2 regions of the Candidatus Methylopumilus planktonicus genome follow, and region 2 is predicted to be linked to the other one. Evidence: predicted binding sites of a transcription regulator. Region 2 holds the regulator's gene; the other holds the start of a gene.
The links. The regulator sigma-54, encoded in region 2, starts transcription at its own class of promoters, with help from an activator protein. The targets are predictions, from matches to a motif close to TGGCACNNTTCCTGCT.

Region 1: glnL (nitrogen regulation protein NR(II)) is a predicted target of sigma-54. The motif match lies at 1,481-1,496, and genes of this name have one in related genera.

Annotation. Positions count from the first base shown of each region.
Region 1 is NZ_LN827929.1:1,214,526-1,217,938, forward strand. Features, by position in the region: gene ntrC (nitrogen regulation protein NR(I)) at 1-329, opposite strand, end outside; gene glnL (nitrogen regulation protein NR(II)) at 332-1,453, opposite strand; gene glnA (type I glutamate--ammonia ligase) at 1,659-3,068, opposite strand; gene aroE (shikimate dehydrogenase) at 3,338-3,413, shown strand, end outside.
Region 2 is NZ_LN827929.1:123,021-126,433, reverse strand. Features, by position in the region: gene lptA (lipopolysaccharide transport periplasmic protein LptA) at 1-29, shown strand, start outside; gene lptB (LPS export ABC transporter ATP-binding protein) at 39-761, shown strand; gene rpoN (RNA polymerase factor sigma-54) at 788-2,197, shown strand; gene hpf (ribosome hibernation-promoting factor, HPF/YfiA family) at 2,219-2,545, shown strand; gene BN1208_RS00630 (phosphoenolpyruvate carboxykinase (ATP)) at 2,545-3,126, shown strand; gene rapZ (RNase adapter RapZ) at 3,129-3,413, shown strand, end outside.

The sequences.
Region 1 (3,413 bases), 260 kb from region 2:
ATCGCTTGATCGACATCAAAAGGTTTAGCTAAATACTCAAACGCTCCTCCTTGAAATGCGGCGACCGCACTTTCCAAATCAGAATAAGCTGTCATGATGATGACAGGAATATGTGCATACTTTTCTTTGATGACCTGAAGGAGTTCTAAACCGGAACCTTGTGGCATTCTAATATCACTCACAATCACTTGCGGCTCTTCATCTTTGATGGCGGCAAGTGCCTCCTTATTCGAACTAAATGTTTTAAAATTTAAATCAGTTCGTGCGAGTGCTTTTTCAAATACCCATCGAATGGATTTGTCATCATCGATAATCCAAATTGCTTTCATAGTTAAGATCCTTGTGATTCTTGATTGTGAATAGAAACGTCTTTTACATCTAAATCTTTAATCGGTAATAAAATCGTAAAAGTTGTTTGTCCCGGCTCACTCTTACACTCAATCATGCCCTGATGCTGACTTAAATAGGTTTGCGCTAAAGATAAGCCGAGCCCTGAGCCGCCTTCACGACCAGAGACAAGTGGATAAAATATTTTGTCGCGAATGCCTGCAGGTATTCCAGGTCCGTTATCAATGATGTCGAGTTTAATACCGACACGGTAACGTTTTTTGGCGAGCATAATTTGTCGCTCTGCTCTTGTTTTAAAAATAATTAAACCTTGCTGTTGTGTCTCATGCATCGCTTGTACGGCATTCCGCGCAATATTAAGAACCGCTTGAATCAATTTTTCTCGGTCGCCAATAATGTCAGGCAGGCTCGTATCGTAATCACGTTGAATTTTTATTTCATCAGGGGATTCTGCCAATAATAAACTTCTAACGCGCTCCAAAACCTCATGAATATTTGTCGGTTCATATTTGGGTTTTTGATGAGGAACGAGCAGTCGATCCATAAGAGACTGCAGACGGTCTGCTTCTTTAATGATAACTTGTGTATATTCTTTTAGAGAAACATCTGGGAGCTCATGCTCTAAAAGTTGTGCTGCCCCTCTTAATCCTCCCAATGGGTTTCTAATTTCATGCGCTAAATTACGAATCAATTCTGAGTTCGCTTGTTGTTGAATCAACATGCGTTCTTCTTTTGCAATTCTTAATTGCTGATCCATTTGTTGGAACTCAAGAATGTATCGCATCGATCCAGTTTGAATGGGTGTAATGGTGCATGTCACAGAATAGGACTGATGTTTTAAAGTGGTAATTAAAAACTCATGCTCACGATAAGGTGTATCGTTATTTAAAGCTTGGCTGATGGCTAATTTTAAAATGTCAGAATGAGGAAATGCATCATCCAGCTTCATCTTGTAAATATGTTTAGCGCTGAGTCCAAATAGAATCTCTGCCGATGGGTTCATATACAAAATATGGCCCTCAATATCACATAGCAATACCGCACTTGCTAAGTGTTCAATTCCCTTAAGCTCTGGGGATAAGGATGGCATCGTGGTTTTTTTCATGAATTTTCCATTTTCATTTATATAGCAAGCAAAACTTGAGCCAACTTTGACAGATGGTCTTAAGGCCTATTTACTAGGGTGTATAAGGATATTGTAAGGAATATTAAGCGGTAATGCACTAAAAGAGTGCACATATGTATTAGCCCGAAATGAAGGCATAAAAAAAGACGGCTATAAAAGCCGTCTTTTTAATTGTTTAAACGAATTAGCAGCTGTAATACATGCTGAATTCGATTGGATGAGGCGTCATACGCATCTTAGTCACTTCTTCCATCTTAAGATCGATATAACTATTGATCCAGTCATCGGTAAAGACACCACCGCGCGTTAAGAACTCGCGATCTTTATCTAAATACTCAAGCGCTTGCTCGAGAGATGAACATACAGTTGGCACTTGTGCATCTTCTTCAGGTGTTAAATGGTACAAGTCTTTTGTCGCTGGTTCACCTGGGTGAATCTTGTTTTGAATGCCATCTAAACCTGCCATCATCAATGCGCTGAATGCAAGATATGGGTTTGCTATTGGATCAGGGAATCGCGCCTCAATACGACGCGCTTTATCACCTTCCACGAATGGAATGCGAATCGATGCTGAGCGGTTTTTCGCAGAGTAAGCTAATTTCACTGGTGCCTCATAGCCTGGCACTAAACGTTTATAAGAATTCGTACCCGGATTAGTAATCGCATTGAGTGCGCGTGCGTGTTTAATCACACCGCCAATGTAGAACAACGCGAGTTCACTTAAACCCGCATAACCTGAACCTGCAAATAAATTTTTACCATCTTTCCAAATGGATTGATGCACGTGCATACCTGAACCGTTATCGCCTAGGATTGGTTTTGGCATGAATGTCGCTGTTTTGCCATAGTTATGTGCCGTGTTTAATACCACGTATTTAAGAAGTTGCGTCCAATCGGCACGTTGTGTGAGCGTACTAAATTTAGTACCGATTTCACATTGGCCTGCAGTGGCGACTTCATGGTGATGCACTTCAACTGGAACACCCATTGCTTCTAGTGTAATCGACATTGCTGAACGCACATCTTGAAGTGAGTCCACGGGTGGTACTGGAAAGTAACCGCCCTTAACCCCTGGACGGTGGCCAGTATTGCCGCCTTCGTGTTGTGTTGCAGAATCCCACGCACCTTCTTCTGAATTAATTTTAACGTGACATCCATCCATACCTTGAGACCAAGTGATGGAATCAAAAATAAAGAATTCTGGCTCCGGGCCAAAGTAAGCTGTGTCACCTATCCCTGTTGATTTTAAATAAGCTTCTGCACGACGCGCTAAGCTTCGAGGGCAACGCTCATAACCTTTACCGTCCGTTGGATCTACGACATCGCATGTCAGGATCAAGGTTGGCTCTTCCATAAATGGATCGATATTAGCCGTATCTGGATCTGGCATCAGCAACATGTCGGATGCTTGAATGCCTTTCCAACCTGCAATCGATGAACCATCGAATGCGTGACCTTGTTTAAATTTATCTTCATCAAAAGCTGAGACAGGCACGCTGACGTGCTGTTCTTTGCCTCGTGTATCCGTGAATCTAAAGTCCACGAACTTAACATTGTTATCTTTGATCTTTTTCATTACATCAGCGATTGCCATTTCATTCTCCTAAAAGCTTCAATTGTGATTCAAACTGTTGTTCATTAATGCATTTCAACATATTAATAGTAAGCATAAATTGTGCCAATCAAATAATGTTGTAAGGCTCTGTTATTACTTGAGATTTAAAAGAGAAATGTCAATAATTGCACCAAAAAAATGCATATATGAGTTTTATGCACTTAATAAGTGCATAAATGAGTTTGATGGCAGTTTTTACAAAAACACTTATACTCAAAACCTTAATCAAATCGATGTGATAGTGGTCCATGACTGAACTTGAAAAACATTTTGCCGTGATTGGTAATCCAATTCATCACAGCCTATCTCCTCAAATCCATAGTG
Region 2 (3,413 bases):
TTCAGCCCAAGAAAAAACCACAGGAATAACAAGTCGCTATGAGTGAATTAGTCATTGAAAATCTTAAAAAAACTTTTAAAAAAAGAACTGTCGTTCAAGATGTATCTTTAACTATCAAGAGTGGGGAAATCGTAGGATTGCTGGGGCCCAATGGTGCTGGTAAAACAACAAGTTTTTATATGATCGTAGGGCTTATTCCAAGCGATCGAGGACGTATCTCACTCGATGGTGCAAATATATCAAAAATGCCTATTCATAGTCGTGCAAAATTAGGTCTCTCTTACCTTCCTCAAGAACCTTCGATCTTTAGAAAAATGACGGTGGCTGAAAATATTTTAGCTATTTTAGAATTGCAAGACTTAACTCGCGAAAAAATGAATGCAAGACTTGAAGGGCTTCTTCAGGAATTAGGTATTAGTCATATTAGAAACAATCCTGCAATCAGCCTTTCCGGGGGCGAAAGACGTCGTGTTGAAATCGCTAGATGCCTTGCCTCTGATCCCGCATTTATTCTATTAGATGAACCTTTTGCAGGTATTGATCCAATTGCGGTCATTGATATTCAAAAAATCATTAAATATCTCGCCGAACAAAAAATTGGCATTCTCATTACAGATCATAATGTTCGTGAAACTTTAGGTATTTGTGATCGCGCGTATATTGTAAATCAAGGGAAAATTCTTGCATCTGGACTACCTAAAACTCTTGCTAACGATCAAAATGTTAAAGATGTTTATTTAGGTAAGGATTTTTATCTATAACTATTTAGATTAGCGCTATTTAAGCGATGAAACAAAATCTTCAATTTAAAGCGTCTCAACACTTATCGCTTACTCCTCAACTTCAACAGTCTATTAAGCTTCTCCAGATGTCATCTGTGGAGCTTAATCAAGAACTTGAAATTCTCATTCAACAGAACCCTTTAATTGAAATGCTAGAGGAAGATGAGGAAGACGGTAAAGATATTGCGATAACTCCTCAGGAAGAAACTTCATTTGAAATTTTAAACGATCAAGAAATCCAAGATCCTATTTATGAACACGAAATTAATTGGGATGAAGAATACGCAAAAGATAATAATTATATCGATTCAAATGAGTATCGAGAGTCTGCGGCACAAACCCTAAAACAATACCTTGAAGATATTTTTCATTTAATTCCAATTGGCGAGAAGGATCAAGCAATTATTTCTCTTCTAATAGATTCAATCAATGAAGATGGCTATTTGGAAGAGCCTCTAGATTACTTCTTATCAAGTATTCCAAAGGAGTATGAAGTAAGTATTGAAGAAATAGAATCCTTACTAAAATTACTTCAAAAACAAGCGCCACCTGGAATTGGCGCAAGAGATCTTATTGAATGCTTGACGCTTCAACTTGAAAGTAAGGAAGAAAGTCCGATTCACATACTTTCCATTAAAGTTATTAAATCTCATCTAAACCTTCTGGCCTCTCGTGACTTTGTTAAGCTTAAAAAAATATTAGGCTGTGAAGATGAAGTGCTAAGAGAAATTCAGAAGGTAATTAAAAGTCTTAACCCAAAACCTGGAAATATATTTTCCACCATTGAAAGTCATCACTTCGTTCAACATGAAGTTAATGTAAAAAAAGTAAAGGCTAATTGGCAAGTTTCATTAAACGAACAAGCAATTCCAAAGCTTCGCTTAAATCATATTTATCGAGACCTAATCAAAAATTCGCAAGCTGACTCAGCTCATCATTTATCTAGTCAAATACAAGAAGCAAAATGGATTGTGAAAAACATACAACAGCGGTTTGTCACAATTCTTAAAGTTTCAGAAGCCATCATGAAACATCAAAAAGATTTTTTAGATTATGGTGAATCTATGATGAAGCCTCTTATTTTAAGAGAGATTGCTGAAGAAGTTGGTCTTCATGAATCCACCATCTCTAGAGTTACATCAAACAAATATATTAATACGCCTCGGGGCATTTATGAGCTCAAATTTTTCTTTGGAAGTTCAATTGACAATAGCTCAGGTAATGAACTTGCATCTACTGCAATTAGGGCTAAAATTAAAGAAGTTATTAAACAAGAAGATCCAAAAAAACCACTTTCAGATAGCGAGATTGTTTTATTATTAAAGAATCAGGATATTAATATTGCACGAAGAACTGTGGCGAAATATAGAGAAATACTAAATATTGCTCCAACCAACCTTAGAAAAATTTTATAACTCTAACCTTAAGGAAATAATATGAATATTCATTTAACTGGCCATCATTTAGAAATCACTCCGTCATTAAAGGAATATATTCAAACTAAATTAGCTAAAATTTTCCACCATTTTGATCATGTAATTGATGCAAAGGTCACACTCACAGTAATTAAACTAGAACACATTGTAGAGGCTACTATTCATCTTCCAAAGAGCGATATTCATGCTGAATGCAGAGGTGAAAGTATGTACACCGCCATTGATTTACTATCGAGTAAATTAGATCGCCAAGTCATTAAATATAAAGAATTACATAAGGATCACCACCGAGTTGAAGGCGGCTTAAAACACCAGTCGATAGAATAATGTATTTATCAAAAATTTTTAATTTAAACCCATTAAAATCTAAAGTCCCTCAAGCTACAAAACATGCACATGGTGTTTTTGTTGTAATTAAAGGTAAAGGTATATTAATCGTTGGCAAATCAGGTATTGGTAAAAGTGAGGTTGCACTTGATTTAATTTACAGAGGCAATAAGCTTATTGCTGACGATAGTGTAGAATTTTTCAAACAAGATGAAAATACACTCATAGGCCAAGCGCCATCACTCCTTGCCAATGTAATGGGGGTTCGTAGCTTAGGCATACTTGATATTAAAAAATTATTCGGTGATAAAAGCATAATCAAAAAAGAAAAGCTTTTTTTAGTGGTTGAATTGAAATCATTCCAAAAAAAAATACTCTACCCGAGACTAGATATGGATATAGGTTCTTTTAAGCTTTTTGATATTACTGTTCCTAAAATAGAGCTCCCTATAGATAAAACAAGACATGTAAGCCTTTTAATTGAAACTGTAGTTAAAAACTACATATTACTTAATAGGGGATCTAATGCAACAAAGAATCTTTCACAGAAGCTTAATCTTCAATTAAGTTTAGATCATTAATTATGGAAGTCATTATTATTTCAGGATTGTCAGGCTCGGGTAAAAGCATTGCCCTAAATGCTCTAGAAGACAATAATTTTTACTGTATTGATAATTTACCAGTCACGCTTTTATCTAGCATTTCTCAACATCTTAATCATGAACATCAAGATAAGGTTGCTATAAGTGTTGATATTAGGAGTATAGATATTGAAAAATTACCTCATGTTATTAAAGAAATCGAGTCTTTATCTATCAAAACGAAGCTTATTTATTTAGAATCCTCTACAGAATCTATAGTTAGACGA